4 regions of the Gracilibacillus marinus genome follow, and region 1 is predicted to be linked to each of the others. Evidence: riboswitches for the same ligand, from Rfam matches in the RefSeq annotation. Region 1 holds a riboswitch; each other region holds the start of a gene.
What was found. A riboswitch is a leader RNA that binds a small molecule or an ion and turns the genes downstream of it on or off. The one in region 1 is predicted to bind S-adenosylmethionine.

Region 1 (6,222 bases):
AATTATTATTTTTTTACAGCATATTCCTCACGAACTTCTTTTGCTGATTGAATCATATTGCGTAATGCAGCGATTGTTTCTTCTTCACCACGTGTTTTTAATCCACAGTCAGGATTAATCCAGAATTGTTTGGCATCAATTGTGCGTAATGCACGTGTGATATTTTCTTTAATTTCTTCTACACTAGGAACACGTGGACTATGGATGTCATATACACCCAACCCAATTTCTTTATCATAATGGTTTATTTCAAACGTATCAATTAACTCTCCGTGACTTCTTGATGTTTCGATTGAAATCACATCTGCATCAAGTGCATCAATTACTTCAAAAATCTCGCTGAATTCAGAATAACACATATGTGTATGAATTTGTGTTGTTGGTTTTACAGATGCTGAAGAGATACGGAATGCTCTTGTAGCAGCATCAAAATATGCTGGCCATTTTAATTGATCAAGTGGCAATCCTTCACGTAATGCAGGCTCATCTACTTGGATAATCGTTACATTGCTCTCTTCTAATGCTAGCACTTCTTTCTCTAATGCTAACGCAATCTGTTCTTGTACAGTAAAGCGCGGTAATTCTTCATGAACAAATGACCAATTTAAAATTGTGACAGGTCCTGTTAACATACCTTTCACTGGACGATCTGTTAAAGATTGTGCATACACGATTTCTTTTACTGTCATTGGTTCACTCCAAGACACATCACCAACAATTAGTGGTGGTTTCACACAACGAGAACCATATGATTGTACCCAACCGAATTCTGTAACAGCAAACCCATTTAATTTCTCTCCAAAGAATTCAACCATGTCTGTACGTTCAAATTCCCCATGAACTAATACATCAATATCAAGGTCTTCTTGGATTTGAATCCATTTCTTTGTTTCTGTTTGAATAAATGCTTCATATTGTTCATTTGTGATTTCGCCTTTACGCCATTTTGTACGTGTGCTTTTTACTTCAGCAGTCTGAGGTAAGCTTCCAATTGTTGTTGTCGGAAGTAATGGCAATTGTAAATCTTCTTGTTGTAATTGAATACGTTCTGCAAATGGTAGTGCACGTTTTACTTCATCTTTGCTTAAATTAGCTAATTCTTCCGCTACACTTTCATTTTGGCGGTAAGGAGAATTACTTAATGCTTCGTGTGCTTTCTTGCTCTCTTGAAGTTCTGCTTTAATTGCTTCTTCTCCCTCATTAGCACCTTTCGTGATTGTTGTAATTTCTGCTAGTTTTTGATCTGCAAAGCTAAGTCCATCTAAAATAATTGGATCAATCTTCTGTTCACTTTCTTTTGTTACAGGCACATGTAATAAAGAACTAGATGGTTGTAAAATAATTGTTTCTGCTTTTGTTGCCTCTTCAATCTTACGCACTAAATCAAATGTTTTTGTAAGGTCTGCACGCCATACATTTCGTCCATTAACAACACCAGCAGCAAGTACTTTATCTTGTGGGAAGCCGATTTTTTCGATTAAAGGGAAATAATCTCCATGGATAAAGTCTAAACCGATACCATCAACTGGAAGTTTAATTACTTTGTCATAATGTTGTACCGTTTCAAAGTATGTTTGTAAAAGTAATTTTGCATTTGGTGTTGCTTGTTTAATTTGTGTGTACACTTCTTCAACTAATGAAATCTCATTTACAGTTAAATTCGTTCCCAAAATTGGCTCATCAATTTGAATCCACTCTGCACCAGCTTCAACTAGTTCATTGATTACTTGTGTGTACAGTGGAATAAAGGATTGAACGATTTCGTTTAATTGATTGTCGTCATATCCTTTAGCTAACTTTACGAATGTAACAGGACCAACTAATACTGGTTTACCTTTAATACCTAATTCTTCTTTTGCTTCATTAAAATAACGTAATGCGCGGTTTTCTACTAATGATGGCGTCACATCATTTAATTCAGGCACAATATAATGATAATTTGTATTGAACCATTTTGTCATTTCAGCAGCAACAGCTTCTTTGTTACCACGAGCAATGGCGAAATACGTATCAATTGCAGTAGGATCTAATTGTTGGAAACGTTTTGGAATGACTCCAAAAGAGATAGCAGTATCTAATACGTGATCATAAAAAGAGAAATCATTTACAGGAATCCATTCAACACCAATGTCTTTTTGTTTCTGTAAATTAGCTAAACGTAATTTCTTTGTTTGGGAAAATAGAGACTCTTCAGTAATACTTTTGCTCCAATAAGATTCTAGTGCGCTCTTCCATTCGCGGTATGCACCTATACGTGGGTATCCTAAGTTTGAACTGATATAATTTGTCATTGTCATCGTACACTCCTTTAGTTTGTTTGAACTTGTTCACTTATTTTTTGAATATATTGCGTTAATTCTGTTGTAATTTGATAATGCATAAATGGCGTAATAAGATAAATACCATTAAAATAATTGATTGCTGTTTGAATGAGTTCTTTGGATATTTCTATTCCTTCTCTTATTGCATCATGGCGATTAGTTTGTGCTTGCATTCTTGCTCTTACCTCATCGGATAAACGCATACCAGGTACTTCATGGTGAAGGAATTCTGCATTTTTGTGTGAAACAAGTGGCATAATCCCAATAAAAATCGGTTGTTTGATATGCTTTGTTTCGCGATATAGCTTTACAATTTGTTCGTGATGGAAAATAGGTTGTGTAAGGAAATAATCTGCTCCGTGTTCCACTTTCTTCTCCATTCGTTTAACAGCCTTTTCTAAATTTGCAACATTTGGATTAAATGCAGCTGCAACTTTAAAGTCAGTCTTCTTTCGTAGAGAGGAACCAGAGAAGGAAATTCCTTCATTGCATTGTTTCATTAAACGGATTAACTCAAATGATGTCGCATCAAATACAGAAGAAGCGCCAGGGAACCCTCCAATTCTTGTTGGATCACCAGTAATTGCTAGAACATTATGAAATCCTAATGTATGTAAACCCATAAGGTGCGCTTGTAATCCTATTAAGTTGCGATCACGACACGTTAGATGAATAAGTGGCTCTACAGGTACATCTAGTTCTTTCATTTTTATTGCCATTGCTAAATTACTAATTCTAGGTGTTGCTAGTGAATTGTCTGCTAATGTAATAGCATCTACACCTGCATTTCCTAATTGCTTGACACCTTCAAGAAAATCGTCAATCTCTAGATGTTTAGGAGGATCTAACTCTACAATGACAGTAGGTCTTTCTTTTACTTTATCAAGTAGAGATGGTTGTGTTTGACTTGGTGGGTTTTCCTTTTTTGTGATGATAATGGGTTGATCCACAATTTTCTTTGATGTGATTGGTTCTAACCCTTCAATACCTTCTTTTAATGCACGAATGTGGTCAGGTGTTGTGCCACAGCAACCGCCAATAAGCCGTACACCTTGATCACGAAAACTTTTTGCGCATTTTCTGAAATAGTCTGTATGTTTACTATAAACAAGCTTTCCATTCTCATATGCTGGTAAACTAGCATTAGGAAAAGCAGATAAGTATGCTTTTTCTAATAATGGAATAGGTGTTAATGATTCAATCATGTGATGTGGACCTAATCGGCAGTTAATTCCAACAACATCTGCGCCTAATTGTTCTAGTTCTAGAAAGGCATCGTGTAACAATGTCCCATTCTCTAATACACCAGGCTCATGCATAGTAACATTTGTAATAATCGGTAAAGATGTTTCTTGACGAACAATTTGTAATACGGTAGATAATTCTTCAAGGTCATAATATGTTTCTAACAAGATGCCATCGACACCTTCTAATAACAATGAAAAAAGTTGTTCTTTAAAACTACGAACAATATCCTTTTGGGAAGAGATTAGCTTCTGAACGCCACGAATACCTCCAATTGTCCCTAATACGAATGTATCTTTATTAGCCGCTTGTTTTGCTAATTGTACTGCTTTCACATTTATTTCATGAACCTGATCTTCAAGACCATATCTTGCTAGCTTGATATAATTCGCACTATATGTATTTGTTTGAATAATATCTGCACCTGCATTAATGTATGAATGATGTACTTGTAAGACTTCATCAGGTTTGGTTAAATTAAATGCTTCAAAGCAATGATCGACACCATGTGCATAAAGTAATGTACCAATTGCCCCATCAGCGATGAGAATTTGATCGTGTAAAGCATTGCGTAAGTCCTTCATTTCACTCACCTCTTTTCGATTATAGTTTGTGGTCATGCATATGCATCAACATTCAATAATATTACCTCTTATCCATTGATTCATTTGTTCTTAAAAGATTGAGTCATTGCATATCCATCCGTTTTTTCTTAGATAACCAAAAAGACCCTTCATCATGAAAGATGAAGGGTCTAGTACGCAATGACGTTCCTCATCTTTCAAGCATATGCTTGCTGGAATTAGCACCTTGTCTAATTAGACGGTTGCTGAGGTATCGTAGGGCCAGTCCCTCCACCTCTCTTGATAAGAGAAAATATTTAATTTATTGAACGGATGACAATATATTACATTATAAAAAAAATTAAATCAAGGGGTTTTAACAAAAAAACTTGAAAAAATTACCTTGATTTCAAACTATCTTGAAATATTCCGTGTTACATGGTATGATTGAAAATGATTCTCATTACTAGGAGGGATAGCTTTGGAATTAAAACAATTAATCATGGAGCGTCGTTCTATTTCAATATACGAAAATAAAGAAGTATCGACAGAGTTAATCAAAGAATTGCTTAATGTTGCTGTATGGGTACCAAATCATAAAATGACAGAACCGTGGCGTTTTGTATTTGTGACAGGGGAGTCAAAACGCAAATTAGCTGAAATTAATCGTCAAGTAGCAAAAGAAAAAGCAAAAACAACAGATCCTGTCGAGTTAGAGAAGATTGGAGAGACAGGCTTTCAAAAAATTATGCAAGTACCGTTGATTGTTTTTGTTATCAATGAATTGAATCCAATCGAAAAACTTATTGAAGAAGATTATGCATCAGCAAGTTGTTTAATACAGAACTTTAGTTTATTAGCATGGGAAGAAGGAATGAGTGTATTTTGGAAAACGGGTAAATTAACGTTTTGCGAGGAAACGAGTGAACTTATTGGGGTAAAGGATAATGAGAAGGTAATTGGTTTATTACAAGTAGGTTATCCAGCGAAAAAGCAAAATCCAATTCCGAGAATCAAAGCAACAGATCGAATAACTGAATTAAATTAGAAAAAATTACGTCTGCCAATAGACGTAATTTTTTTTATGTGAAATGGTAATAAAAAAAGCCGGTGAAATTACTTCACCGACAACAAGAAAAAGGGGCTATCATTTTGTGAGAAAGCAATCTTCGCAGTATTGCTTAATTTGGAACACTTTAACTATATCAAATAAATGAAAAGTAGTTGTTAAATCTAGGTAAAGAAAGTGTAAAGTTTTTCCTCTTATGATAGAGAAAAAGGTATACTAGAATTACTAATTTACAAGGGAGTGACGTTAATGGGTAATTCTATTTCAATCTGTATTACAAGTGATGTGCATGGTTATCTAGTGCCAACTAATTATCGAGATGATCAAAAAGAAAATATAGGTTTAGCAAAACTCACAACAGTAATCAATAGAATCAAAAATAAACAACCGACATTACTTATTGACAATGGTGATTTTCTTCAAGGAAGTCCATTTACGTATTACTTTGCTAAATATTATGAGCATTTGCCTAGTCCCATCATTGATGTGTATAACTACTTACAATATGATGCAGTAATTTTAGGTAATCATGAATTTAATTATGGATTAGATTACTTACAAAAATGTATGAAACACAGTCAATTTCCTTGGTTGTCATCCAATATATTAAACAAAGATACAGAAAAACCATATTTTGGTGTTCCGTATGTCATAAAAATGATAGAAGGAAGAAAAATTGCGATTATCGGTGTCACTACACACTATATTCCTAATTGGGAAGATCCGAAACATATCGAAAAACTCTTATTTGAAGATGCAGTTAAAGCAACTAAAAAATGGGTGAACTATGTCAAAAATAAAGAAAGTCCTGATGTGATCATTGTTAGTTATCATGGAGGATTAGAGAAAGATCCCGATACAGGAGCAGAAACAGAGTTGCTTACAGGGGAAAATCAAGGCTATCAAATTTGTGAAGAAATAGCTGATATAGATGTTCTTATTACTGGCCATCAGCATCGAAAGTTAATCGCAACAATTCATAATAAGACAGTGATTCAAACAGGAAGTAAGGGGAGTGCACTTG
Region 2 (6,222 bases), on a different contig from region 1:
TTACAAGTTCTATTATTTCTTTTTCCACTGCTATTTTATCTTCTTTTGCTAATTCTTTAATCAATGCCTTGATTGTTGAGGTGAATTCTTTGTAATGCGTTTTGCTCATATATTGGTCATACATGTCGAATATATCCTTTGTGAAAATAGCTTTCCAAAAAGACATGTCACATGCGTCCCAACTCTCTATCTCTTTTTCCTCTAATAAGTCTCGTAAATCATACAGATTCGTGCGATATTTTTTCTCTGTTGCTGCGGATTTTCCTTTTGTTTTCTCCACATAGAAAGAAACTATATCTGCTGTATAAAATGCGTCCACTGTCGCTGGAGTGAAGCCCAATCCTTCGTATATCGGAATATCACTTCTTAATATAACCGTTTTGCGTTCTTTCTCAAGTGGTACCTCACTAACAGAACTATAGCGTTTCTCTCCTCCTGTCACAAATGGAGACAAAGGTAATCCTAACTCTTTACGCACAGTATTGAAGTCTGCTGTCACATCCACTTCCTCAAATGTACGCATGACGTGATGATACATATTGTATTCGGAATCTTTTAGATGGACGTCCACTACATCTGTCTTCCCTTGTGCCATTAACTCTCGTAGTGATTGATTGTTGTATGCAGGGATTGGCTGATTTATCTCTTCTTGATTGTTCAATTGCGCATATAATCCAAAATAGTGCGGCGTCTCTTTACTTAATCTGACAACAGACTGCTGGATACTTACATTTAACGGCGATAAGAATGTCTCTTCTTCTTCATTTTCAAGTTCCATCGCATCATTTAATTTCGCTATTTTCTTAGAGAATGTATGCGGAATCTCTTCTTCATATGTAGCTAAAAGTAACTTATTGCCGCGGATTTCTATATGTGCATGTAAGTTCATGAGAATAACTTGTTCATCCAACATGTTATCAGTATATATTTTCTTCGAGTTTACCCATATTAATTGCTTCTTCTCTTCATCCCACACATCTATTTCAAATAATTCATTATTGTAGAAGAAATTCTCGACACGTTCAACATCATGTAACTTATATTGACGACGGTAGTGTGTCACTTCTGTTTCTTTTATATCGTCGTCTTCTAACGTACTCTCTGTTGCTTGAAGTATCTCTGGATAATAGTCACGCATTACTTGCTCATGACTCAGCCCATGTTCCTCTACAAGCTTATCTACATATTTTTTGGCACGAACAATCCTTTTTGGACTCTTAATTTCCCTCACACCATTAAAGTAATACAAATCACCCATTTTCTCTAATAAACCAATTGTAGACATCCACGGAAATTTAGATGGCAAATTCTCAGGTGCATTCGATACTTTGTATGTTTCTTCTGTATTCAAATCTTTAAAAAGTGTATAGTCTTCGGTTTGGTCGACTGCTTCTACAAATTGGAGCTTTAATTGTGCCCATTGCTCTGCCATTTCTCTTTCCTCTTGTGTAAGGCGATTCCCTTTCTCTTTTAGGAACCATTCAATCCCACGCATGCCATTATCAAATGTATAGCAAAAAGTTAGCCAAAATTGAGTGAATGTTGGATACGCACTCGTTTCTAATTGATGATTCGTTCTTTTCTTAAATTGAGATTCTAACGGTATGAACTTACTTGTTGGCAATTGGGTATAAAGGAAATCTCTAATTTGTACTACTAGTGCTTCTTTTTGTTGATAAAACTTCTCTTCTCTCAACCCTTTTAATTGCACAACGGTCTCTTTTTTCATACAACATTTCTTATATTTTTTACCACTACCACAAGGGCATGAATCATTTCTTCCTACTGACATCATAACACTCCATTCACACATATATTTACGTCAAAAAATAGTCTGTACCAATACCATGTACACAATTGTCCCACCAGCAATTGATAAGAACATCTGCTTTTTCCACACATGTAGTAAAACAACAACAGCTACGCCGATCAATTCTGGTATGCCATGGCTCCCTTTGAATACATGGATATCTTTCAATGAATACACAACCAAAAGCCCGATTACCGCAGCAGGCAGGACTTTCCCAAGGTATTGGATGTATTTCGGTGTTGGTTTCCCTTGAGGAAAGACAAGAAATGGGAGAAATCTCGTTACCATTGTACCAAGTACAACCATTGCAACGATCATGATTTGTTGACCTATACTCATTGTCATTGTACGGAGACCCTCCCTTTCTCTAATGGCTTTCTAGCTAATGTAAGTATTCCTAAAATGGCAATCATTGCTGGAATGATAAATGCGCCCTTACCAAAAAGAAGAAGACACACGACAGATGCAGCAATCCCAACAAGGGAGCTCACATGCCTGTCTTCTTTCATCCATTGTTCTATAAAAATCACGACAAACAATGCTGTCATGACAAATTCTAGACCTTCTGTATTAAATGTAATCAAATATCCGAAGACTCCACCAATCGTCGCACCAACGACCCAATAGATTTGGTTCAATATTGTCACGAAAAACATGACTAAGCCTTTATCTACATTTTTTGGCACATCAATAGATTGGTTAATCGCAAAGGACTCATCACAAAGCCCAAAAATCATGTACCATTTCTTCTTGCCAATGCCTTTATATGTATCTAGTAAAGAAATGCCATAAAATAAATGACGTGCATTCACCATTATTGTAAGGAAAAAAGCATACACCGGATTAAATGCACCAAGCAACAAATTGGCTGTAATAAATTCCATGGATCCTGCAAATACCACCATACTAATTATAAATGGATACATTGCATGAAACCCTAATGAATGCATAAAAATCCCATATGCAATTCCTAAAAAGGTAAACCCTGCTAAAATCGGAATGGTATGGGGAAATGCAACCTTGAGTGCTTGTATCCATATGGTTCGTTTCGGGGTATCCATAGGAGTCTGTTCTTTGTCTAATGGAATAAATTCTCTCTGTTCATGCAATTTCTTTTCCTCCTACTTCCTCTATCCATTACTTACTATACACTATTTTTGCGTAACTATAGAAGTATAACATATTTTTACGTATTGACAGGCCTTTATAGTCGTGGTATATTATCTGAAAATTCATACAATAATAGATTTGTACATGACTCATCTCGAGAGAGGGAGGGACTGACCCTAAGAACTCTCAGCAACCGCTTTTCACTAAAAGTAAGGTGCCAATTTCAGAAGCAAGTATTTGCTAAAGATGAGAAGACACGGCAAAAAGCAATTAGCCCCTTCTCATCTTTTTTGAGAAGGGGTTGTTTCGTATGATAAAACAAAGGGAGAGTATACAATGACCATCCAAACATTTAAAGCAACAGCACAACTAAAGGAAAAATATCTAGTAGAAGCTACTGCAAGAAATCATTCTGTGTTAGTCGATGAACCAAAATCACTAGGTGGTACAGATGAAGCAATGAACCCAGTCGAATTATTGTTATCTGCATTAGGCGCATGCCAGTCTATCGTTGCACGTACCTATGCAAAGAAATTCGACATTGACCTGCGTGATTTTCAAGTGCAGCTAGAAGGCGATATTAATTTAGATGGCTTCTTTGACAAAGCAGATGTGCGGGCAGGTTATTCCGATATCCGTGTTACGTATACGACTGATACAGACGCACCTGCTGAAAAAGTAGAAGCATTCATTGCATTCTTAGAAGCGCATTGCCCTGTTGGTGATACAATCGAAAATACAGTAAATGTAACATCGACATTTCATATCGAGCAAAAAGCTTAAGATGAGATAGGTGTGTGAACAGAGCTACTTTTGCTCTATTCACACACTTTTCATCCTTCATAAAGAAAAACTCGCCACTAAAAAGTAGCAAGTTCTCTCATTTATCTCTCAAAATCTATTTTCATTTCTTCTTTTAAATACACAGATGCTTCTTTCGGCTTTGTCTCGGCAATCTTCACACCATTACGGTAAGATGCTAGCACTTCTGCTTGCTTACGAATCGCATCATAACGATTGGTTGCATTCAAAATAATAAAGTTAGCAGGCTTGCCTTCTTCAATTCCGTAGTTGTCTTGAATATTCAATGTTACGGCACTATTCTCTGTAATAAAATCAAACGATTCATTGATTTGGTGATAGCCCATTAATTGTGTGACATGGATACCCATATGAAGAACTTGTAACATATTACCAGTACCTAGTGGATACCATGGGTCAAAGATATCATCATGACCAAAGCTCACATTGATGCCAGCTTCTGATAATTCTTTTACTCGTGTAATTCCACGACGTTTTGGATAATCATCAAATCTTCCTTGTAAATGTATATTTACTAACGGGTTCGCAACAAAATTAATCTTCGCTAAACCTAATAGCTTCATCAATTTCGATACATATGCACCATTATAAGAATGCATTGCCGTTGTATGACTTGCTGTTACTTTACTTCCAAGTCCACGCTTGTACGCTTCAGCTGCGACCACTTCAACAAATCTCGATTGTTCATCATCAATTTCATCACAGTGAATATCTACAAGACGATCATATTTCTCTGCTAAATCAAAAGCAATCTTCATCGATTCGACGCCATCTTCACGCGTGAATTCAAAGTGTGGAATTCCACCAACAACGTCTGCACCCATTTTTAATGCTTCTTCTACTAATTCCACTCCATTAGGGAAAGATAAATAGCCATCTTGCGGAAATGCAACTAATTGCAAATCAACATAATCCTTCATCTCTTCTTTTACTTCCAACAATGCCTTCATTGCTGTTAAAGATGGATCACATACATCCACATGTGTTCTAACATGCTGAATACCTTGAGCAATTTGCCATTTCAATGCTTTTGTTGCTCTTAATTTCACATCTTCTACTGTCAATGATTTCTTACGTTCTGCCCATGTCGAGATTCCTTCAAATAATGTACCACTTTCATTCCATTTCGGCTCACCTGCAGTTAATGTTGTGTCCAAATGGATATGTGGCTCAATAAATGGTGCACTCACAAGCTTTCCTTGTACATCTATTGCACCTTCTACCGGTTTTGCCGCTTCTATTTTTGAGAATTTCCCGTTTTCTATATGAATATTCCATAGACCTTCCTGTTTTGGCAATGCTGCATTTTGAATAATCATCAATTACGCTCCTTTTTCTATTGCCACCTTCTTATTCGTGCTTGCCGCTCTCTCTGTCACTAATACCAATACAACAAAGATGATGACTGCACTAATAATTCCATTTAGTGGCGGAATTCCTGGTAACCACTGTGCTGATGCAAATCCACCTACCCATGCAATAATTGCTGGCCAGCGAACGGTTTGGAATGTCATCTCCTCTAGTTTCTTGTAACGACCTTTATTTAAAATAAAGAAGTCTGCTAGCAAGATTGCACCAATTGGAGGTAATGCACCACCAAGCAATGTTAACCATCCTACAAAGTTATTATACAACCACATTGCAAAGATTGTCCCGATAATACCATTGAAAATAACCAATTTACTTTTCTTAATTTTCGTAATGTTGGAAAAACCTAGTCCTGATGCATATAACGCATTGTCATTTGTTGTCCAAATATTTAACCCTAACACGATAATCGCTGGAATAATTAATCCTTGTACGAACATCACTTCTGAAATATCTCCAAGTCCTGTAGAGATTGCTCCTACAGCTCCGAATAAGAACATTAATGAGTTTCCGATAAAGAATGCGATCAATGTTGTAATTACAGCTGTCTTCTTTGTGTTCGCAAATCGAACAAAGTCAGGTGTCAATGTACCTGCACTCGCGAATGACCCAACACAAATCGTTAAGGCTGCTGCAAGTCCGATGGTTGCTTCTGGTTCGTATGCAAACAACTCACCGATTCCACCTAAATCTTCTACTGCAATTCCTACAGAAATACTCCCTAGTATCGCAATCGCTGGTACTGCAATAAAGCTCAAAATCGCTAATGCTTTCATTCCGAAAAAGGCACTCGCTGTCATCACCACACCGGATACAACGATAAGTATCCACATATCGATTCCTGTAACTTTGTGAACAGGTACTGCAAACATCGCAAGTCCTACTCCGAACCAACCAACTTGTGTTGCTCCTAATAGAAAGGATGCTAAATAAGATCCCTTTTCACCAAATGCATAACGTGCAAGTAAATGTGTCGACAAGCCTGTCTTTGCTGCAATGAATGCTAATCCACTCGTATACAAGCCTAAAATTAAATTCCCTAATAACACCATCCAAATAAATTCTTTCATTGTAAGGCCAAGTCCAAGTTCCCCACCTGATAACATACTAGC
Region 3 (6,222 bases), on a different contig from region 1:
GGAGAAGCGAGAGAGTGATGGAGTGGTTTGAATAGGTGTAGAAGATGAGATTGGACAAAGGAATTCTTTAGATTTTTATCTTAGATACTTCTATTTGATAACTTTGAGATTTTATATGTGCTTAGCAACCGCTCCGGTTTGTCCGTTTCCCTTTCCGTGGGTTTTTCCTCTAAGCTAACTTTTCTAGCAAAGAACGCTAAAAAAGTGGATCTTAGGGGAAAAAACATCCCACAGGAGTGGAAACGGACACCTACGCTTTTTTATATTCTACAATGGAAGGAATTATAAAAATATTTGCTTTATCCCATATCGCCTCTGATTTATTATCATTATGAGCTAAAAAAGCTGATTTCTCTAACCAACCAAAATGCTAGCATTTGCAAACATTGTAGAACTTCACTGAGCGTAGGCGCCCAATCCCACTCCTATGGGATCCTTTTTTCTGAAGATCCACTTTTCCAAGCGGTTTGTGTTTGGAAAAGTTAGCTGAAGGAAAAAGCCCATGGAAAGGGGATTGGGCAAGCCGGAGCGGGTGCAAAGCACATATCGAATATCACAGAATTCACTTCTATTACACACAAAATCCAAGCGCTTCGGTAATTAGCTTTCGAATCGCTTGGATTTTTGTAATTGAAAAATTCTTTATCTTAATATCTGTTTACAATTATTCTGCTACAGGAACTACTTTTCCTTCATATTTTTCATTGATAAAGTTTTGAATGGCTTCTGAGTGAAGTACTTCAACTAATTTTTGTAATGCTTCTTTGTCTTTATCTTCACTACGAACAGCAATAATATTTACATAAGGAGAGTCTGTACCTTCTAACAATAGTGCATCTTTAGTTGGTGACAATCCAGCTTGCAATGCATAGTTACCGTTAATTGCAACTAATGCTTCTGTTTCACGCTCATAGAATTCAGGTAAGAAACCTGCATCTACATCTGTATCAAATTCTAAATTTAATGGATTCTCTACGATATCTTTTACTTGTGCATCTACTTTTTCAACATTTTCGTCTAATTTAATTAATTCTGCTTCTTCTAGAATGGATAATGCACGACCATGATCTGCTACAGAGTTACTCATGATCACAACAGTACCTTCAGTAATGTCGTCTACACTCTTGATATCTTTAGAATAAAAACCATATGGCTCAATGTGGATTCCACCAAGATTTGCGAAATCATATTCTTTATCTGCTTTTTGAGACTCGAAATAAGGAATGTGTTGGAAGTAGTTCGCATCTAATGTTCCGCTTGCTAAATCTTCATTTGGAAATACATAATCTTGGTATACTTCGATTTCTAATGTAATACCTTCTTCTGCTAAAAGGCTTTTTGCTTCTTCTAATATTTCAGCATGAGGTGTACTTGTTGCACCAACTACAATTGTTTCTGATGCATCATCAGTTGTTGCATCTTCTGATGTATTGCTGTCCCCATTTGTGGAATTATCTGTTTCGTTGTCGTCACTTGTTCCACATGCTGCTAAAACTCCGATGAATAATAATGCTACTAGTGTAAATAAATACTTTTTCAAAATAAATCTTCCCTTCTTATTATCTATTTTATTTTATGAAAGAAGCTTAACAAGTTAGTGTTAAGCATATTACCTTTTGTCAATTGCTTTCGTTAGCATGTCGCCAATTACTTGGAATATAAATACGATAATGATAATTAAAATCGTACATGCAAGAACGACATCAAAATTAAATCGCTGGAATCCTTGTAAATAAGCAAGATTTCCAAGACCGCCTGCACCGATGACTCCAGCCATTGCGGTATATCCAATTAGTGCGATTGCTGTTACGGTAATTCCTGATACTAATGCAGGCATAGATTCTTTTAATAACACTTTGAAAATAATAGTAGATGCATTTGCACCCATCGACTTCGCTGCTTCAATCACGCCTTTGTCGACTTCTTTAAGACCAATTTCCACAAGTCTCGCATAAAATGGCGCTGCACCGATAATTAATGCAGGTAATGCTGCTTTCCATCCGCGAATAGTACCAATCAAGAAATCTGTAAATGGAAAGAGTAATAATATTAAAATGATAAATGGAATCGCACGAAACACATTTACAACTACTGCTGTTATGTTATAAATTAGTTTGTTTTCCCATAAGTTACCCTTATCTGTTAAGAATAATAATAATCCTAAGAAAATCCCCAAAATTAATGTGCCTATTACAGCAATAATTGTCATATACATGGTTTCTTCTGTCGCAACCCATAAATCTTCCATGATGACATTAGGGAATAAATCATTCCACATGTTGTAACACCTCAACTTCCACACTTTGTTCGCGCATAAATTGGATAGATGATGCTAATACATCTTTGGAGCCATTCAATTCGATATATAATGTGCCATAAGCACCTTCACGAGTTGGTGCAATAGAACCTTGTAAGATGTTGATCTCTACATCAAATTGTTTAATCACATCTGTAATTAAAGCACGTTTGGCGTTGTTCCCAATAAAATGTAATTTCACCACTTCACTATCTTCACGGCTTGTGATAAATTCTTTTAAGCTAGCTTGGTCATGTTCTAGTGGATTTAATTGTTGGACAAAGCGTTTCGTTGTTTTAGATTGAGGTCTCACAAACACATCTAGTACATCACCAGATTCTACAACTTTTCCATTTTCCATTACTGCAACACGATGGCATATTTTTTGAATGACATGCATTTCGTGTGTAATTAAAATGATAGTTAACTGAAGTTTCTTATTAATAGAGACAAGTAAGTCTAAGATATCATCCGTTGTTTCAGGATCAAGAGCGGATGTCGCTTCATCACATAATAATACTTCTGGGTCATTAGCTAAAGCTCTTGCAATACCGACGCGTTGCTTTTGACCACCACTTAACTGAGAAGGGTAGCTATTCTCTTTGCCAGCAAGACCGACTAATTGAATGAGTTCATTCACCTTTTCTGCTCGAGTTGCTTTTGGTACGCCAGCAATTTCTAGTGGAAATGCGATATTATCGAAGACTGTTCGTGACCAAAGTAAATTGAAATGTTGGAAGATCATACCGATTTTTTGTCTTTTTAATCTAAGTTCTGTTGCGGACATCTTGGTAATGTCTTTATTGTGAATCGATATAGTACCATTGGACGGCTCTTCAAGTCGATTAATTAGGCGAATAAATGTACTTTTTCCAGCACCACTATATCCGATCACACCAAAAATCTCACCTTGATTAATCGTTAATGATACGTCGTCAACAGCTTGAACTTGTTGTTTTTTTGTTTTGTATATCTTTGACAAGCCTTTTATTTGAATCAATGTGAATTGGCTCCTTTCTTTCTCTTATTCTCTTTATTAGTATAAAAATAAAAAATCCTTTCTGCATGAGAGGACAGAAAGGATTGGCATTCATTACCGTTACGTCCTCTTATCTTTCAAAGTTTAGTATGTCAAACTTTGATGGAATTAGCACCTATCACTAATGACGGTTGCTGGGTTTCATCGGGCCAGTCCCTCCACCTCTCTTGATAAGAGATTCTATTCTATTTTAATAAGTGTAATCAACACATATATCATTTCTAATCATGAATAACAGAAGCTATCTGATAATTTTGATTAATTGTGATGATAGCATGCATTTGATATCAAGTCAATACTCTTTTAAAAAGTTAGAATAGTCATATTATTCTGATAAGTGGTATGTTAATTCGTCAATGCTTGGATTGGTGCAGGGATTCTGCCACCACGTTGAATAAATTTATCTGAATGATAAGGATTGACTCCAATGATTGGTGCGCGCCCGAGTAACCCACCAAATTCCACCACTTCACCTGACTCTTTGCCAACAACAGGAATAATACGAATTGCTGTTGTCTTTTTGTTAATCATTCCGATGGCTGCTTCGTCTGCGATGATAGCAGAAAGTGTATGACTACTAGCATTTCCATCAATTGCGATCATATCTAATCCAACAGAACACACACATGTCATTGCTTCTAATTTAGGAAGTGTTAAGGCCCCTTGTTCAATACCACGAATCATTCCGTTGTCTTCACTAACAGGAATAAAGGCACCACTAAGTCCGCCGACATAAGAACTCGCCATTGCTCCACCTTTTTTAACTGCATCATTCATTAGTGCAAGTGCAGCAATTGTTCCATGTGTACCAACACACTCTAAACCAATTTCTTCTAGTATTTCTGCAACACTATCATTCATCGCATTCGTTGGAGCAAGGGATAGATCCATAATACCAAAAGGCACCTCTAATCGTTCTGCAACAACTCTTCCAATAAATTCTCCTGCACGTGTGATTTTAAATGCAGTCTTTTTAATGACTTCTGCTACTTCGCCAAGATCTGCATCAGGATATCGTTTTAATGCATGTAATACAACTCCAGGTCCACTGACACCGACACTTAACACGACTTCTCCTTCTCCTGCACCATGAAAGGCACCTGCCATAAATGGATTGTCTTCTACAGGATTACAAAACACGACAAGTTTTGCACAACCAATACTATTATTATCTTTTGTTAATTCTGCAGTTGCTTTAATAATTTCACCCATTTGTTTCACTGCGTCCATATTAATACCCGTTCTTGTTGTACCGACAGATATGGAGGCACATACTCGCTCTGTTTCACTTAATGCTTGTGGCAGTGCATCAAGTAAAATTTGATCACCTTTAGAGATTCCTTTATGTACAAGAGCAGAATAGCCACCAATGAAATCAATCTGCACCTTTTTTGCAGCTTCATCTAATGTTTTGGCAAGTTCTACTGCTTGTTCTACAGTAGCATTGCCTAATAGTTCTGCAACAGGGGAGATTGCCACACGTTTATTAATAATTGGTACACCATATTCTTCTGCAACTTGTTCTGCAACAGTCACTAAATTTTTTGCATATGTTGTAACTTTATGGAATACATTTGTTTTTAACGTATCAAAATCACTGTCGATGCAATCTCTTAAGCTTATCCCCATTGTGACTGTTCGAACATCTAAGTGCTCCATTTGTACCATTCGAATCGTTTCTTGTATTTCTGTATATGCAATTGGCACGATTACTTCACTCCTTTATACACGGTGCATTGCTTGGAAGATTTCTTCGCGTTGAATACTGATCTTAAGTCCAAGTTCTTTTTCGACAGGCTCGAATGCTTGTTTTAGCTGTGCAAGTTTCTTTATATCATCAATGTCAATTAACATCATCATCGTAAAAAAATCTTGCAAAATCGTTTGGCTAATATCCGAAATATTCACATGATTCTCTGAAAGAACTGTTGTTACCTTTGCAATAATTCCGACTTGGTCTTTTCCAATAACACTTACAACTGCTCTCATGTTTCATCACCTCATATCTATTGTGTATCATTTCCCGTAAAAATTAATAGTCTTAGTATCGTATTCTTTCTGTACGTCATACATTGTTTTATTTTAGTGGGATTATTTCTTTACTTTAGTATAACTCATTTCAGTATTTTTGCTAAACAATTGCGAATCACTTACAATATAGTAGAAGAGAAAGGAGCGAATTACTATGAAGGATATTCGCCTAATTGCGCTAGATATGGATGGGACATTACTTTCGTCAGACCATACTGTGTCAGAGCAGAATAAAGAAGCAATTAAGAAAGCAAGAGAAAAAGGTGTCGAAGTTATTATTTCGACAGGAAGGCATTTCCGAACAAGTGCGCATATCGCGAAAGAATTAGATATTCATTATATTATTAACGTGAATGGCAGCGAAATATGGACAATGGAGGAAGAATTAATCGCAAGAGAAATAGTAGATGCCTCTATTATAAAAAAATTGATTGAACTGAAAAATAAACATAAGACTTGGGCATGGTCAGCTTCTACTGATCAAATTTGGCGAGATGAATTCCCGGATAATGTCGAGGATTATACATGGCTGAAATTTGGCTTTGATACAGATAATGACGAAACCAAACAATTACTAATGGCAACACTTGAAGAATGGAAAGAGATTGAGTTAAGCAATTCTAGTTTGACTAATATTGAAGTAAATGCTGTTGGTGTCAATAAAGCGAAGGCTGTGGAAGTTGTTTGTGAACGTCTTGGCATTACAATGGATCAAGTAATGGCATGTGGGGACAGTTTGAATGATATCAAAATGATTGAGCAAGCAGGTATTGGTGTGGCAATGGGGAATGCCCAAGACAAAGTGAAAGAAGCGAGTGATTGGATTACAACATCTAATGACGAAGCAGGAGTTGCG
Region 4 (6,222 bases), on a different contig from region 1:
CATTTAGATTTCAATATCCATTTCCATATTAAGTCTACACAGCTACCTTTTTTATTCTTCAGCAAATTCCTTCTTTATTTCTTTCAATAAGATATCATTTGTAAGGATATCGAAGCCTGTTAATGCTAAAGCTTTTGCACCTTTCAATAATGCTGCATCTCCCTTTGGAGAGACTGCTGCTTCACGAAATGCTACAGTATGAGGAGATACACTAACATCTGCAATTTGAATAAACGGATGTATTGTTGGGACAACTTGACTGATATTACCTGCATCTGTAGAGCCAATACCACCCGCTCTTTCTTCAAATACTTCGCCCTGTTCGATAATACGCCTTTTATATACGGTATCAAATGCATGATTTAATTTAAAATGATCTACACCATTTTGAATCTTAGTTATTTTTACAGTTGATCCTGTTGCAAGTGCAGCTCCATTAGCAATGTTATTAACTTTTTCTGTAATTACATCGCATGCTTCTCTAGTATTTGCTCGTATAAAGAAACGTGCACGTGCATATTCTGGAACAATATTCGCTGCATCTCCGCCATTCATGATGATACCATGAATTCGTACATCATCTGTAACATGTTGACGCAGTGCATTGATTCCATTATATAATTGAATGACACCATCTAATGCATTAATTCCTTTTTCAGGATTTGCAGCCGCATGTGCTGGTTTACCAAAGAATTCATAATCAATGGGATCTACCGCAAGTGTTGGCGCAGTACCAGCAGTCTTGTCAAATGGATGTATCATCATACAAACATCCATATCTTGTACAAGTTCATAACGTACAAAAGTACCCTTTGCGCTACCATTCGGCCCACCTTCTTCTGCTGGTGTACCAAATACAGCAATTTCTCCACCTATTTCGTCAATTACTTTACTCAAGGCGATTGCAGCAGCTACACTTAATGTTCCAATAATGTTATGTCCACAAGCATGCCCTAGTCCTTGTAATGCATCATACTCTGCTAAAAAACCAATCTTCGGTCCAGGTTTGTTAGAGGACTTTCGTGCAATAAATGCAGTTTCATGCTCAGGAATACCTTTTTGTACTGTAAATCCTTCCTCTGATAGTGTATGACGTAATAATTCAGATGCAAAAAACTCTTCATTTCCAATCTCTGGTTTTGCATGTATTTGATGACTGATAGAGATATAATTTTCTTTATTTTTTTCAATATAATCGAGAATATGATGTTCTAATTGTTCTGTCATTTTTAATATCTTCCTTTCTATATAACGTGACAACATTCTAAATTCAGACTAGTCTAGTATAAGTATAAAAAAGTAGGGATAGATCCTGACAAATCAGTCTCGTATCCCTTATTATCTCTTACCATCCAATTTGTTCTAAAGGTACAAATGTCGGAATTAGTGAATCATTAAATACTTCTTTAATATGATTCGCAACTTCTTCTGTTTGGAATATTTCTACAATCTTTTGAAATTCTTCTTTGTCTTTCTCATCCCCACGTACTGCAATAATATTAATATATGGTGCAGCATTATCATCCTCAATAAAAATTGCATCTTGTACAGGAATAAAACCTGCTTCTACAGCAACACCATTGTTAATAATAGATGCCGTTACATCTGGTAGAACTCTTGGTGTTTGTGCAGCTACAACTGGTACAAATTCAATATTTTTAGGATTTTCTGTGATGGATGATAAATCACCATTTCCATCAAAACCTTCTTCAAGTGTAATTAAGCCTGCTTGTTCTGCTAATAACAATGCGCGTCCCATGTTCGTCGCTTCTTGTGGTAGTGCGATTTTCGCATTATTTGGCACTTCACTAATATCTTTGATTTTTTCAGAATAGAAACCCATTGGTGCAATTAATGTTGTTGCGATTGGAACTAAATCAATATTTCTTTCTTCAATAAATGAATCAAAATAGGAAACGGTTTGAAATGCATTTAAATCAATATCACCATCTGCTAAAGCCATATTTGGTCGTACATAATCAGCGAATTCGATTAGTTCTAAGTTAATGCCTTCCTCTTTCGCTTTCTCTTTTACAAATTCCCAAATAGGGACTCCAGATCCATTTAATCCTACTTTTAATGTTACTTCCTCTTCTTTACTCGCTTCTTTTCCACATCCTACTAAAATACCAATAATAGATAATATAGCTACTGCTACTATCAAAGTTCTTCTTTTCATGTGTATGTCTCCTATCTTCTTCTAGATGTTTTTGATAATTTATTTCCAAATGATTGCACAAGTTGTACGAATACAACTAATAATAATACAGTGACAATCATAATATCTGTTTCAAAACGTTGATATCCATATGCGATCGCTAAGTCACCTAAGCCACCACCACCTACAGCACCTGCCATTGCGGAAGCACCGATTAAACCAATTGTTGCGATGGTTATATTAAGAATTAATGAACTAAATGCTTCTGGAACTAACACACGAAATATAATCTGATGAGGTTTTGCCCCCATTGCTTCCGCTGCTTCGATGACTCCTGGTGAGACTTCTAATAAGCTACTTTCCACCAACCTTGCGATATATGGCGCTGCATATACAACTAATGGCACTACTGCAGCTGCTGTTCCTATTGTTGTACCAATTATAATTCTAGTAAATGGAATAATTGCTACCATTAAAATAATAAAAGGAATGGATCGTAAAAAGTTAATCACTCCATTTAATATGAAAAAGAAAGTTTGGTTTCCAATTATATTTCCTGGTCTTGTAATAACTAAAATAATTCCAAGCGGGATACCAATAAGTAAAGAAAATAATAGTGAAAAGCCAACCATTTGTAATGTTTGTATCGTTGCTTCCCATATATTTGGCCAAAATGTCGATAATTTAATATCCATTCTCTTTCACCTCCTCTATTGATACGCGTTGTTTCATGTATTCATAGGCTGCTTCTATCTCAACTGTCGCACCTTGTAACTCAACAATTAAATTTCCAAAAGGTTGATGTTGTAATTCAATGATTTGTCCAAATAATATGTTTGTATGCACATCGAACTTCTTAGCAACTTCAGAAATTAAAGGAATCTCTGTAGAATCTTCGACAAATATTAATCGATATACTTTACTATTATCTTTAGGATGATATATCTTCTCTAAGACAGATGCAGGTAGCTCATCATTCATCACTGTTTTTACAAAATTGCGAGTTGTCTGTTGCTTTGGATTTGAAAATACATCAAAAATGGTCCCTTCTTCAATTACCTTTCCATTTTCCATCACAGCAACTTTGTCACATATTTCTTTAATGACTTGCATTTCGTGTGTAATCATTAAAATGGTAATATGGTATTCTTCTCTTACTTTTCTTAATAAATCTAGTATGGAACTAGTTGTTTGTGGATCTAATGCAGACGTTGCTTCATCACACAACAGTATTTCAGGGTCTGTAGCTAATGCTCTTGCTATACCGACACGTTGCTTTTGCCCACCAGATAATTGCTCTGGGTAATGATTTGCTTTGTCAGCTAGTCCAACAAATTCTAGTAATGATTCTACTTTTCTTTTGATTTCTTGTTTTGGTACACCTGCTAGTGATAAAGGAAACCCCACATTATGAAAGACTGTTTTTGATTCTAATAGATTAAAATGTTGAAAAATCATTCCAATCTTTCGACGCACATCTCGTAATTCCTTTTGAGATAATGTGAGTAAATCTTTTTGGTTAACTAGTATCTTTCCTTCTGTTGGTCTTTCAAGTAAATTCACACATCTGATTAATGTACTTTTACCCGCTCCACTAAAACCAATTACACCGAATATTTCTCCACGTTGTACAACTAAGTTTACATCGTTGACAGCTGTAATTGTTTTATCATTAGTTGTATACTTTTTTGTCACATGCTGGAAGTCAATCATTGTTATCACTCTTTCTGAAAATTTGTAGGATTCTTAGTTGAGGAAATAGTCAAATAATTATTTATATAAAAATTACTTATTTTATGCAATAAAAAAATCCCCACTTCAAGATAAGAAGAGGAGATTCGTTATACGTATAGTCTCTTTAGCTCTTCTTATCTTTCAAGTAACATTTCTTGTATACTTGATGGAATTGGCACGCTCTTTTTATTCAATATATTGAATAAAACCCGTTGCCGAGGTTTCACAGGGCCAGTCCCTCCACCTCTCTAGATAAGAATCATGATGTATGATTGTATGAAATTTTTTGTGAATGTTGTAATTCTATTAGAAATATAATTGATTGTCAATGCAATTAGTTAAATTTAAATTTTGGAAATTTTCAGTATTTTTATTTTGTAATCGCTATCCATATAGAAATACTAGGTTTTTATATCCAAAGAAAAATGGCGTAGATTTTTTTGTTTCCATTAATAATCCACACCATTTTGTTTATCAATTAAACTTAACCTATATAAACTTTTGCAATTTCTTATTCTGTCATTTCGCTAAATTCATGTACCCACACTCTCATTTTAGGGACCCATGGCATACCTGGATGCATTGCAAGAATAGATTCTTTATATTGTTCCAAATTCTCATATCCTTCTCTTAACGCATCCTCGTCTGTTAGCTCACCTAGCGTTTGTTCGTACACTCGATCAATTTGAAATGAACGATTTTCTAATACCATAATCTCACCGATATCTGCATATCGACCATTTCTTCTCGTAGCTGTTTTTTTTCCTTCTAATACTTTATCTATATCTGATTGAATTGTAATCAAACGGTCGATGGAGCAAGTTTTTGGTGGTAAGGAATTATTTTGTTTCGATTCCATTCATATGACACCTACCTTTATATTCTCTCACCCATTTTACCCGTTTCTCAGTCTATAGACAAATAGGAATACTTATGCACGCAATCGAATCTCACATTTAGGTAATGGTGGTATATCATTATTGTCATACTCAAATTTCTGTTTAGGATAAGTAAATGCTAATTGTTGTACGAAAAATTTTATTGTTGTTTTCAATATATCTACTGTAATCCATTCTCCTGCACATCGATGACCAATCAGATATTCGCCACCACCTTGTGGAATGAAATCAAATGGACTTCTGCTCCAATCATGGAATCGTGATGGTTGAAATTGGTTTGGATTTTCCCATATAGCAGGATCATGATTTGTCCCGTATAAATCTAATAAAGTAAGTGTACCTTCTTCAAATACATACCCATTCCAAGTAAATGTCTCTTTCACTCTTGCTCCTGCAAATGGGAAGAAAGGATAAAATCTTCTTACTTCCTGAATGAAATTTGTTACTTGTTTCTCATCATCTATATTCATTTGGGCAACTTCGTCTTTATTGTCATGCATCGCAAGCATCAATAAATCAATATAGACAGCAATTGCAACGATTGGACGTAATAAGTTCAATAGTTCCACTGCTACGATCTGTTTATCGAGTAATTCTCCATCTAGATCTTTGTGAAAAGAAAATTGGTATAGTGGTGCACTTTCGGAAATACTTACTTTTCCTGACCGTACTTTTTCTATCCAATCTTCCATCCATTCCTCCATCTTTGATCTTGAATAGCGCGACTTCCAATGTTTTGGTCCAATCGATGCTGCTTTTTCAAACATATCTGCTAATTCGTCTGACCACTTATCCGCTTCTGTATCCTCTACCGGAATCTCTACCCACTTCATTGCCACCCTTGTTAAAACGGATTTTGCCTTCTCATATACTACAATATTTTCATCTTGTATCTGACGAAATTCTTTCTCCCATTCTTCTTTCGTTAATTGCTTGAGTTGTTGTAATTTTTCTTCTGTCATAAGAGACATAAACATTGCTTTCCGATGGTGATGGGGCGCATCATCTAATCCTTGCACACCACCTTCTCCAAATAAAGTTTTTTTCACTCTGCTTGGAGCAGCATCTTTCCTAGTGAATTTTGTTTCATCATAAAATAATTCCGCTTCTTCTTTACCAACTAAACAAATCGCTTTTTCACCAAGTAAATGTGTTTCAAACACTCTTGAATCGAACTTTTCCTTTCGATTCATAATAAAATGATAGCCTTCTTTTAACAATTGAATCGTATGATCGATACCTTTTTCTTTAGGCATTGGATGGTTGTTTTCCATTTATATAACTCTCCTTTTAGCTGTTTAGTATTATATTCCCCAAAAAGCGAGAGAAAAACGAAAGAATAGAATCACAATCAATTCCATTTTTAACATACAAAAAAATAGCTCCTGCAATATACAGAAGCTATCTCTTTCTATTTTCATTAAGAAGGAA

Region 2: another riboswitch for S-adenosylmethionine. It lies ahead of ACFOZ1_RS09250 (OsmC family protein); the one in region 1 lies ahead of ACFOZ1_RS01120 (bifunctional homocysteine S-methyltransferase/methylenetetrahydrofolate reductase).
Region 3: another riboswitch for S-adenosylmethionine. It lies ahead of ACFOZ1_RS13850 (methionine ABC transporter ATP-binding protein); the one in region 1 lies ahead of ACFOZ1_RS01120 (bifunctional homocysteine S-methyltransferase/methylenetetrahydrofolate reductase).
Region 4: another riboswitch for S-adenosylmethionine. It lies ahead of ACFOZ1_RS14015 (methionine ABC transporter ATP-binding protein); the one in region 1 lies ahead of ACFOZ1_RS01120 (bifunctional homocysteine S-methyltransferase/methylenetetrahydrofolate reductase).

Annotation. Positions count from the first base shown of each region.
Region 1 covers NZ_JBHSDV010000001.1:228,248-234,469, forward strand. The annotation lists gene metE (5-methyltetrahydropteroyltriglutamate--homocysteine S-methyltransferase) at 6-2,291, opposite strand; gene ACFOZ1_RS01120 (bifunctional homocysteine S-methyltransferase/methylenetetrahydrofolate reductase) at 2,309-4,150, opposite strand; SAM riboswitch class I at 4,338-4,439, opposite strand; gene ACFOZ1_RS01125 (nitroreductase family protein) at 4,611-5,177, shown strand; gene ACFOZ1_RS01130 (bifunctional metallophosphatase/5'-nucleotidase) at 5,448-6,222, shown strand, end outside.
Region 2 covers NZ_JBHSDV010000002.1:288,292-294,513, reverse strand. The annotation lists gene ACFOZ1_RS09265 (SEC-C metal-binding domain-containing protein) at 1-1,792, opposite strand, end outside; gene ACFOZ1_RS09260 (branched-chain amino acid transporter permease) at 1,823-2,155, opposite strand; gene ACFOZ1_RS09255 (AzlC family ABC transporter permease) at 2,152-2,871, opposite strand; SAM riboswitch class I at 3,067-3,173, shown strand; gene ACFOZ1_RS09250 (OsmC family protein) at 3,257-3,703, shown strand; gene codA (cytosine deaminase) at 3,805-5,061, opposite strand; gene codB (cytosine permease) at 5,065-6,222, opposite strand, start outside.
Region 3 covers NZ_JBHSDV010000005.1:56,209-62,430, reverse strand. The annotation lists gene ACFOZ1_RS13860 (MetQ/NlpA family ABC transporter substrate-binding protein) at 665-1,540, opposite strand; gene ACFOZ1_RS13855 (methionine ABC transporter permease) at 1,610-2,278, opposite strand; gene ACFOZ1_RS13850 (methionine ABC transporter ATP-binding protein) at 2,268-3,296, opposite strand; SAM riboswitch class I at 3,403-3,512, opposite strand; gene ACFOZ1_RS13845 (PFL family protein) at 3,681-5,042, opposite strand; gene ACFOZ1_RS13840 (ACT domain-containing protein) at 5,058-5,324, opposite strand; gene ACFOZ1_RS13835 (Cof-type HAD-IIB family hydrolase) at 5,521-6,222, shown strand, end outside.
Region 4 covers NZ_JBHSDV010000005.1:96,395-102,616, forward strand. The annotation lists gene ACFOZ1_RS14000 (M20 family metallopeptidase) at 52-1,227, opposite strand; gene ACFOZ1_RS14005 (MetQ/NlpA family ABC transporter substrate-binding protein) at 1,346-2,179, opposite strand; gene ACFOZ1_RS14010 (methionine ABC transporter permease) at 2,191-2,853, opposite strand; gene ACFOZ1_RS14015 (methionine ABC transporter ATP-binding protein) at 2,843-3,871, opposite strand; SAM riboswitch class I at 4,024-4,151, opposite strand; gene ACFOZ1_RS14020 (ASCH domain-containing protein) at 4,404-4,751, opposite strand; gene ACFOZ1_RS14025 (cytochrome P450) at 4,824-6,065, opposite strand; gene ACFOZ1_RS14030 (hypothetical protein) at 6,212-6,222, opposite strand, start outside.